One region of the Agrobacterium sp. 22-226-1 genome, then DNA from elsewhere that is predicted to be linked to it. Evidence: predicted binding sites of a transcription regulator. Region 1 holds the regulator's gene; each other region holds the start of a gene.
What was found. Region 1 encodes PhoB, which activates phosphate uptake and scavenging genes when phosphate is short. Its sites were predicted from a motif close to TGTCATNNANCTGTCAT; they were not measured.
Positions count from the first base shown of each region.

Region 2: a site for PhoB is predicted at 1,821-1,837, ahead of ACQZ5K_RS00515 (DUF1045 domain-containing protein). Genes of this name have one in related genera too.
Region 3: a site for PhoB is predicted at 1,775-1,791, ahead of ACQZ5K_RS17535 (DUF47 domain-containing protein). Genes of this name have one in related genera too.

Region 1 is NZ_JBNWCP010000001.1:356,659-359,933, forward strand. Features, by position in the region: gene pstB (phosphate ABC transporter ATP-binding protein PstB) at 1-148, shown strand, start outside; gene phoU (phosphate signaling complex protein PhoU) at 245-970, shown strand; gene phoB (phosphate regulon transcriptional regulator PhoB) at 1,001-1,684, shown strand; gene ACQZ5K_RS01780 (GcrA family cell cycle regulator) at 2,054-2,587, opposite strand; gene ACQZ5K_RS01785 (acetylornithine transaminase) at 3,019-3,275, shown strand, end outside.
Region 2 is NZ_JBNWCP010000001.1:109,732-113,006, reverse strand. Features, by position in the region: gene phnE (phosphonate ABC transporter, permease protein PhnE) at 1-309, shown strand, start outside; gene phnE (phosphonate ABC transporter, permease protein PhnE) at 309-1,658, shown strand; gene ACQZ5K_RS00515 (DUF1045 domain-containing protein) at 1,930-2,628, shown strand; gene ACQZ5K_RS00510 (alpha-D-ribose 1-methylphosphonate 5-triphosphate diphosphatase) at 2,625-3,275, shown strand, end outside.
Region 3 is NZ_JBNWCP010000010.1:41,456-44,730, forward strand. Features, by position in the region: gene ACQZ5K_RS17530 (inorganic phosphate transporter) at 82-1,086, opposite strand; gene ACQZ5K_RS17535 (DUF47 domain-containing protein) at 1,086-1,730, opposite strand; gene ACQZ5K_RS17540 (NUDIX hydrolase) at 1,844-2,386, shown strand; partial or broken gene ACQZ5K_RS17545 (hypothetical protein) at 2,625-2,831, opposite strand; gene ACQZ5K_RS17550 (DUF936 domain-containing protein) at 3,028-3,141, shown strand; gene ACQZ5K_RS17555 (hypothetical protein) at 3,167-3,275, opposite strand, start outside.

The sequences.
Region 1 (3,275 bases):
GCACTCCATGCAGCAGGCGGCGCGTGTTTCCCAGCGCACGGCCATGTTCCATCTTGGTCATCTTGTCGAGGAAAACGAAACCGACAAGATGTTCACCAATCCGGATGACCAGCGCACGCAGGATTACATCATGGGCCGCTTCGGCTGATCCCGGCCGGCGCTTTATCGAAACCGTACAAGACTGGTGCTTCTGCCGTGCCCGCTTCCGGGTACGCGCATGCAGGCCAAGCCGGAGGACTAGACCATGACACAGACAACGACCCATTCGCACATCGTTTCCGTTTATGACGATGAATTGAAGTTTCTGACGCGCCGCATCGCCGAAATGGGCGGTCTTGCGGAGCAGATGTGCGCCGACGCCGTGCGTGCGCTCGTCAATTCCGATGCCGCGCTCGCCCAGAAGGTCATTTCCGACGATGCGATCCTCGACCACGCCGAGCGCGAGATCGGCGACAAGGCCATCGTCACCATCGCCAAACGCCAGCCGATGGCGGCAGACCTTCGCGAGATCATTGGCACGCTGCGTATCGCCGCTGACCTTGAGCGTGTCGGCGACCTTGGCAAGAACACCGCCAAGCGTGTGATTGCGGTTGCCGGCACCGGCGTGCCGCGCAAGCTTGCCCGTGGCATCGAACACCTGTCGGAACTGGCGCTGGTGCAGCTCAAGGAAGTGCTGGACGTCTATTCCACGCGTTCCGCCGAGAAGGCCAATGCCATTCGCGAGCGCGACGAGGAAATCGACGCCATGTACACGTCGCTCTTCCGTGAGCTTCTGACCTATATGATGGAAGATCCGCGCAATATCACCACCTGCACGCATCTCCTGTTCTGCGCCAAGAACATCGAGCGTATCGGCGACCACGCCACCAATATCGCCGAGACGATCTATTACATGACCACCGGCAGCCAACCGGAGGGCGAACGTCCGAAGGACGACAGTTCCAACACGCTCGGTTCGGTGACCGAGTAACAGACAGGCAACGGCTTGCGGAGTTAGTATATGGTGCCCAAGATTGCAGTTGTGGAAGACGAGGAAGCGCTGAGCGTCCTGCTTCGTTACAATCTCGAGGCTGAGGGATATGACGTCGACACGATACCCCGTGGAGACGAGGCAGAAATCAGGCTGCAGGAACGTATTCCGGACCTCCTTATCCTGGATTGGATGCTTCCCGGCGTTTCCGGTATCGAACTGTGCCGTCGGCTCAGGATGCGGCCGGAAACCGAGCGCCTGCCCATCATCATGCTGACGGCGCGCGGCGAAGAAAGCGAACGGGTTCGCGGTCTTGCCACCGGCGCGGACGATTATGTCGTCAAGCCGTTTTCGACGCCGGAACTCATGGCCCGCGTCAAGGCCATGCTGCGTCGGGCCCGCCCCGAGGTTCTGTCTTCGGTGCTGAAATGCGGGGATATCGAACTGGATCGTGAGACCCATCGCGTTCACCGCAAGAGCCGCGAAGTACGCCTCGGCCCGACGGAATTCCGCTTGCTGGAATTCCTGATGACCTCTCCCGGCCGGGTGTTTTCCCGCTCGCAGTTGCTGGATGGCGTCTGGGGTCACGATATCTATGTGGATGAACGTACCGTCGACGTGCATGTCGGACGTCTGCGCAAGGCGCTCAATTTTTCGCACATGCAGGATGTCATCCGCACCGTGCGCGGCGCCGGATATTCAATGGAAGCCTGAGAAAACCGAAACCGATGGTTTCACCCGGGATAAATTCCCCCCAAATCAGAAGGAACGGTGTCGGGCCTTTCGATTTTGAACCTTCCGCACATGCGTATCCTTGTTCTTTTGAAGGCGATAGAAGGTCCGCTGAAAGCCGGATTGCGCGGTGAAACCTGACGGGAGGAGGGCGCGGCACGTCGCCGACAAATTCTGAGCATTTGCCGCAAGGGCCCATCGCGGCTTCACATCCGGAGAATGCGCAAGAACAGGGATTGGGAGCGCCTCTTAAACAACGTGGGCTCCGCGTTTGAACCACTTTGGATTCCGCCATAAAAAAACGGGCCCGAAGGCCCGTAGTTTTTGAGTGTCGAATGCGTGCCGCAACACTCAAGCCTTGCGACGCTCGCTTACCGGCTGGTAGGCAAGCTTTGCATGGAACTTGCAATAGGGCGAAGATTCCAGTGCTTCACAACCGCAGAAATGGAAATCATCCTTCAGCGGATCGCCGACCGGCCACTTGCAGGTGCGCTCCGTCAGTTCCGTCAGCGTCAGGCGGCGGGAAATCGGCGTAACGACATTTTTGGAGGGAACGTAATCGAGAACTTCGGCGGTCTCGATATCGATCTCCTCGTGCAGCGCCGTTGCCGCGCTCGAGCGGTTCAAGGCGCGTGCAGGTGCTGCGCTGACGCGGGTCGCGAAATTCGTCGCGCGCGGGGCAGGGGCAGCGGTGCGCTTGGGCGCGGAACGCGCCGAAGTAACCGGGCCGCCGGCCTTCACGCGTCCCGGCAGGTTGAGGCGATGGACCTTGCCGATGACGGCATTGCGGCTCACGCCGCCCAGCTGCGCTGCTATCTGGCTGGCGCTAAGCCCCTCGGACCACAATTTCTTGAGTTTTTCGACTCGTTCGTCTGTCCAGTTCATGCCGCTTCTCCGCTTGTCGCGTATAATGTCGGCAGAATCCCTCTCCGCCTCGCGGGCGTGCCGCGAGCGTGGTTTCTGCCTGATTTTTGGTGACTAGTTCCGCCGCAATGCAGTCTAGTAATTAGCGATTAACCTAGTGCCACGCAGACTCCGTGGCAAGAGTCGCGGGAATCATCTCGAATCGATTTTCCGGTTTTCCCCAACTTGCTGGCGAGTTGAGTCTGAAAGGCAACACCTTGGGCCTCATCCGCCGCCACCTACTAGGGCTTGAGAAGCCCGGGAAACGCGGACTTTTGTTGACATCGGCAGGCGAAGTGACAATAGTGCCCCTGCCGCCGCGAGGCGGCATTTTTGATTTTCAGGCAAGGGATAACCCCGAAAGCCTATTGACAACCGTCTGACAGCGCATCCGCGCAAGGAGTGATACAGCCATGGCCGAAGCCGCCGCGCCATTGTTCGATACGTTTGCAAGAGCCCCCCTGCGCTTCGAGCGAGGCGAGGGCGTCTGGCTGTTCACGGAAAGCGGCGAACGATATCTGGATTTTGCAGCCGGCGTCGCGGTCAACTCGCTGGGCCACGCCCATCCGCACCTCGTTGAGGCGATCAAGACCCAGGCCGAGAAGGTCTGGCACGTCTCGAACCTTTATGAAGTGCCGGGCCAGGAAAAGCTCGCAAAGCGCCTGACGGA
Region 2 (3,275 bases), 250 kb from region 1:
GCCGCTGGCGCCAACTGGCTGGAGCGGGTGCGCTTCGCCATCGTGCCGCAGGTTCTGCCCAATTTCGTGTCCTATGCGCTGCTGCGCGCCGAAATCAACGTGCGTGCCTCCACCATCATCGGTGCCGTGGGCGGCGGCGGTATCGGCGAGGTCTTCCGGCTTTCGATCGGTAACGATCATGCCTCCAAGACCTATGCCATCATCATCCTTCTGCTGATCACCATCATCGCCGTCGACCAGTTTTCCGGCTGGCTGCGCCGCAGGCTGATCGGCCATCAATCCTTCGAATTCGGACGGGGAGCGGCCTGATGTCGTCCAGCTTCATTCTCAACACCGCCGACCGCGAGAGATTGGCGGCCGCGCATCCGCACGTGTTCAATCGCGGTTTTATGCAGCGATATGGTCTGCTCGTCGGCCTTCTCACTGTCACCTTTTATCTCATCGGCTGCTTTTTCTTCTTCAATGTCGGTCCGGCCTTCATGCAGGGTCGGTGGGATCGTGCCTCGAGTTATGTTCAGGACTGGTATTCCTGGCGCGCCCAGCCGCGCCTGCGTTTCGAAGACGGCAAGGTGGAGCCGCAATGGTCCAGCCGCGGGCAATATCCGGTTGATGCAAAGATCGACTGGCTGCAGCCCCTGCCGGGTGGTGGCTACAGCGTCGTTTATGCGGGCATGGAAAATCGCCTCGACGTGACCCCGACCCGGGTGGATGTCTATGTCGACGGCAAGAATTATCCCGTCATCATCAATGGAGAACAGGCCCGGGCATCCGACGACGTGCCGCAGGAAATCCAGCAGGACGGCAACAAGGTTCTCGTGCATTTTGGTTTTGCCGGACAGGCGGAAATCCGCACCAGTCAGGTCTATGTCCAGCGTCGGTTCCTCGGATGGGCGAATTTCCTGTTCGACACCAAATCGGAATTCTGGGGCAAGGGCTATGGTGAACTCGCCGCTCTCGCGCTGTGGGGAGAAAGGCTCGATCCCGAGCGCTCCAATATCGGCCACATGGTGGATGATTTCCTCGACAACAGCGTCTGGCAGCATGCCGATATTCTTTCCAAGCTAATGCAGACGCTGGTTATGGCCTTTGTGGGCACGCTGTTCGGCACGCTCATCGCCCTGCCGCTCGCCTTCATCGCCGCGCGCAACATCACCGCCAACAGGGCCGCAAATTGGGGCATGAAGCGGCTGTTCGACTTTCTGCGTTCCATCGACATGCTGATCTGGGCGCTGTTCTTCACCCGCAGCTTCGGGCCCGGACCGATCCCCGGCATTGCCGCGATCTTCTTCACCGATACCGGTGCGCTCGGCAAGGTCTATGCCGAGGCGCTGGAAAATGTCGACGACAAGCAGCGCGAGGGTGTCAAATCGGTCGGCGCTTCCCCGATTGCGGTCAACCGTTTCGGCGTGCTGCCGCAGGTCCTGCCGGTCTTCATTTCGCAGTCACTCTATTTCTGGGAAAGCAACACCCGCTCCGCCACGATCATCGGCGCGGTGGGCGCGGGCGGCATCGGTCTGAAACTACTGGAGGCGATGGGCACCAATGCCGACTGGGACAAGGTCGCCTATATGGTCCTGCTTATCCTCTTCGTCGTTTTCCTGTTCGACCACATCTCCAATTCGCTGCGTTCACGCCTGATCGGCAAAACACAGCACTAGCTCTGAAGGGATGGAATGGCGAACGTCGTAATGATGTTCGTCATCTCCGCCGGACACTCGCGCAGTCCCGATTTATGCCGGCCGTATCCCGTCATCATCTCCGCCTGTGTCTTCAGCACATTCGGAAGCTTGCCGCATTTCCAATGCGCTTTTTTCCTTCGGCATCATCATTCTGTCACGGAAACCAATTACCTCGCACTCCTGACCTTGCGGGAAGCCGGCGAGTCACGCCAAATAGCTTCTCATCCCTGGTCTCCCATGACACTGAAGAGTGCTTGCCGTGCGCTATGCCATCTATTTTTCTCCGGCTAAAGATCACCCGTTGACTGAGGCAGCGTCACGCTGGCTGGGCCGCAATGCATTTTCCGGCACGCTGCATGACGACCACGACGACTATGCCGACATGACGGAGGAGCCACGCCGTTACGGTTTCCACGCGACCCTGAAGGCTCCTTTCGAGCTTGCCGAAAAATACAGCGAAGCGGAGCTGCTCACGGCCTTCGAAGATTTCGCGGCCAGCCAGTCCACCTTCGAAATTCCGCGTGTCGTCGTCGGTGCACTCGGGCCGTTTTTTGCACTGGTCCCGGACCGCACCTATCAGCCGCTGCAGGATTTTGCCGCCGAGATCGTCGATCATTTCGACCGGTTTCGCGCGCCCCTGTCGGAGACCGATATTGCCCGTCGGCGGCCACAGATGCTGACGGAGAGCCAGCGGCAAAATCTGTCTCTCTGGGGTTATCCGCATGTCATGGATGATTTCCGTTTTCACATGACGCTGACCGGCCGCATCGACGAGAGCGAGCAGCCCGCCATGCACGAGGTGCTTTCGGCGCGGTTTTCCGAATTCACCGATCGACCTCTCAGCATTTCCGGCCTCGCTTTGTTCATTGAAGAAACGCGCGGCGCGCCCTTTACCGTTCATAGCTGGCACCCCCTTGGCCAGCCACCAAAGAAAGATGCGAACCCATGACCGAGCACGCCCTTTCCAATGCCCGTATCGTTCTGGAAGACGATATTATTCTGGGCTCCGTCCTGATCCGTGACGGCAAGATCGCCGATATCAGCGAAGGTGCTTCCAAAACCGGCGAGGACCTCGAAGGTGATTATTTGATCCCGGGTCTGGTAGAACTGCATACCGACCATCTTGAGCAGCATTATTCGCCGCGCCCCGGCGTGATCTGGGACAAGATCGCCGCCATTCAGGCTCATGACGCGCAGGTGGCTGCCTCCGGCATCACCACCGTATTCGACTGCCTGCGGCTCGGTTCGGATGAAGACGGCGGCTTCAAGAAGGGTGAAATGCGCGAAATGGCTGACGCCATCGAGGCCGCGGCGGATCAGAACCGCCTTCGTTCGGATCACCTGCTGCATCTGCGCTGTGAAGTCGCCTCCTCAGATGTGCTGGAACATTTCGAAGACTTCGAAACCGATCCGCGCGTGCGGCTGATTTCGCTGATGGACCACTCCCCGGGGCAGCGCCAGTTCCAGTCGATGGATCAATATATCTTCTATTACCAGAAGAAGCGTGGGCTGAGCGACGAGGCTTTCGCCGAGTTCGTGCGGCGTCGGCAGGCGGCGTCGGCGGAATATTCCGCCAAGCACCGCGATTATCTGGCC
Region 3 (3,275 bases), on a different contig from region 1:
CGCATTGGTTCTCCCGGAACAACAGCCACGGGGTGGCTTTTGTTCCGGGAGGAGTGGCAAATCGGGACAGGGATGGAGCTGTCAGCCGAACAGCGACGTCAGCCCGTAAACCGCGGCGGAGATCAGCGCAGCCGCAGGCATGGTCACGATCCAGGCGATGACGATATTGCCGGCAAGGCCCCAGCGCACCGCCGAGACGCGGCGGGCCGCGCCGACCCCGACGATGGCGCCGGTGATCGTGTGGGTGGTGGAGACCGGAATGCCGAGCCATGTCGCACCGAACAGCGTCAGCGCACCGCCGGTTTCGGCGCAGAAACCCTGCATCGGGTTCAGCCGGGTGATCTTCGACCCCATCGTGTGGACGATGCGCCAGCCGCCGAACAGTGTGCCGAGCGCCATGGCCGACTGGCAGGAAATCACCACCCAGAATGGCACGTAAAAGCTCTCGCCCAGATGTCCCTGGCTGAAAAGCAGCACGGCAATGATGCCCATGGTCTTCTGCGCGTCGTTGCCGCCGTGTCCCAGCGAATAAAGCGAGGCGGAGATGAACTGCATCACGCGGAAGGTGCGGTCCACGGCAAAGGGCGTCTGCCGCACGAACAGCCAGGAGACGGTGAGCACCAGAAGCAGGGCGAGGAAGAAGCCGATGGCCGGCGACATGAAGATGGCGCCCACGGTCTTCAGCAGGCCCGACCAGACGATGGAATTGAAACCCACCTTGGCAAATCCCGCACCGACGAGCCCGCCGATCAGCGCGTGCGACGAGCTGGAGGGAATGCCGAAAATCCAGGTGACGATGTTCCAGACGATGGCGCCGATCAGCGCCGCGAAGATCACCTGCGGCGACACGATGGCAGGATCGATGATGCCGGTGCCGAGCGTTTCGGCCACATGCAGGCCGAAGAACAGGAAGGCGATGAAGTTGAAGAAGGCCGCCCAGGCGACCGCATATTGCGGGCGCAGCACACGGGTGGAGACGATGGTGGCGATGGAATTGGCGGCATCGTGCAGACCGTTCAGAAAATCGAAGAACAGCGCGATGGCGATAAGGCCGATTAGCAACGGCAGGGCAAGTGCGACATCCATCAGACGTTCTCGATAACGATGCCGCTGATCTCGTTGGCCACATCCTCGAAGCGGTCGACGACCTTTTCGAGTTCGCCGTAGATCTCGCTGCCGATCATATAGGCCATGGCATTGCCGCTTGCGCCGTGGCGGCGGAAGAGGTCCTTGAGACCCAGATCGTGAAGTTCGTCGGAGCGGCCTTCGACGCGGGTCACCTCTTCGGCGATGGATGACAGGCGATGCGCATTCGTGCCGACCTTGTTGAGAAGCGGAATGGCTTCCGCGATGAGGCCGGCTGCCCGCACGATCTCATGCCCCATTTCCTTCATTAGCGGATCGAATTCCGTTTGCTCGAAAAGACGGATGGTCTTGACGGTCTTGTGCATCATGTCGATGGCGTCATCCATCGACTGGATGAGATCCTTGATGTCGCCGCGGTCGAAGGGGGTGATGAAGCTGCGCCTGACGGCGAGCAGCACCTCGCGGGTGATGTCGTCCGCCTGATGTTCGAGGGCGACGATGAGGTCGCAGTTCTTCTCGACGTCGATGCCGCTCAAAAGTTGGTCAAGGGCCTCGGCCGCTTTGATGACGGTTTCGGAATGTTTGCTGAACATGTCGAAGAAACGGTCCTCGCGCGGCATCAGCTTGCGAAAAATACTCATCATGCGAATTGGCCCTCAATGGCGCTTTATTAGTTGTGGGGGGTGATTGTCATAAAACTGTCATAAATGCACGCGGGGCATTGATGCAACCCGGAAAATCAGCACTATCAACGGATATGAAACCCACCAAGAAAAGCCGGAAAACCCGCCCGGCTCGTGCACTGACATTGCTCCAGCAGCTTGCTGCGGTTCCGGAAAAGCTCTTCACCGGCGCTTTCCGGCAGCAATATGCCGCGCTTTGCTTCCGTTATGCCGGCAATGGCGAGGATGTCGAAATCCTCCTCGTCACGTCCCGTACCAGCGGACGCTGGATCATTCCGCGCGGCTGGCCGATGAAACGCAAGAAGCCGCACGAGGCGGCGGCAATCGAGGCGTGGGAGGAGGCGGGCGTGCGCGGCCGGGTGAAAAAGAATGCGGTTGGCCGCTATACCTATCTCAAGATGCTCGACAATGGCGATGTCGTTCCCTGCATGGTCGATGTGTTCCAGATAGAGGTGACGGAGGCGGAAACCACTTTCAAGGAGCGCGGTGAACGCCTGCTGGAATGGGTGCGCCCGGATGAGGCGGCAAGGCGCGTTCGCGATATCGAACTGAAGTCGCTTCTTGTCGATTTTCGCCCGAAGGGCAAAAAGAAGCGCCAGGGCAGCGAGAGACCTTAAACGTACGCGTCCGGCATCCGCTCCTGTGCCCAGGACTGTAATGCCGCCGCAATGGGCCATCTCCAACCTTGCCTGATGTTTGTCGTCAGGTGCCGCTGCATGAAACCATGTCGTCCCGTTCTCCGCTTTTTATTGCGTTATCTCCATCCCATCATCGTCCTTGCCGTACTTCTGGCGGGGCCGACCGCCATTCTCCTGCTGAGGTGACGGCAGCCCCACGGATGCAAAACCGGCCTTTTCAGGCCGGCTGCTTTTGGGAAGGTTGCGCCTGATGGTTCGAATGCCCCGTTTCATCCGGCGCTTTCGGTAGCAGGCGGGCAAAACGCCTGACGATGCTGTCTATATAGGACAGGATGGTCGGCACCACGATCAGGGTCAGCAGTGTGGAGCTGATGAGACCGCCAACCACCGCATGGGCAATCGGCGCACGCTGCGCGCCGCCGCCGACGGCCACGTGGCTCTGGACGTGCGGATATCCATCTTGGTTACGGTCTGACCGTGAGACCGAATACGTTGAAGCAGACTGCACAGGGAATCAAAAAAACAACTTGCAAACAGGGCGGGCCATACGTTCCTTCGTTTCATCCACAAATCCAACGTGGGCCGCAGAGGCTCAGTCCTTTGTCGCCTGGCGTGATGGCGTGTGGGCCTTCGTTTACGCCGAGCTTGCCAAGGTTCAGGCAGGACAGCGCCAGCAGCCTACTGTCGAGCAGTTCCTTACGGAAATCGCGCCCATCGCCTGGCCGGTGGCGTAACCCAGCAGCAACCCTATGTCGGCGGTCAATCAGCGTTTCGGTACAAAATGTGCGGACGTATCACGCGATTGCTGCCGCCGGATTCCGGCTGGCGTGGCTGGTCGCCGCGCCAATCTCTAGGATCCTCGCGTCGC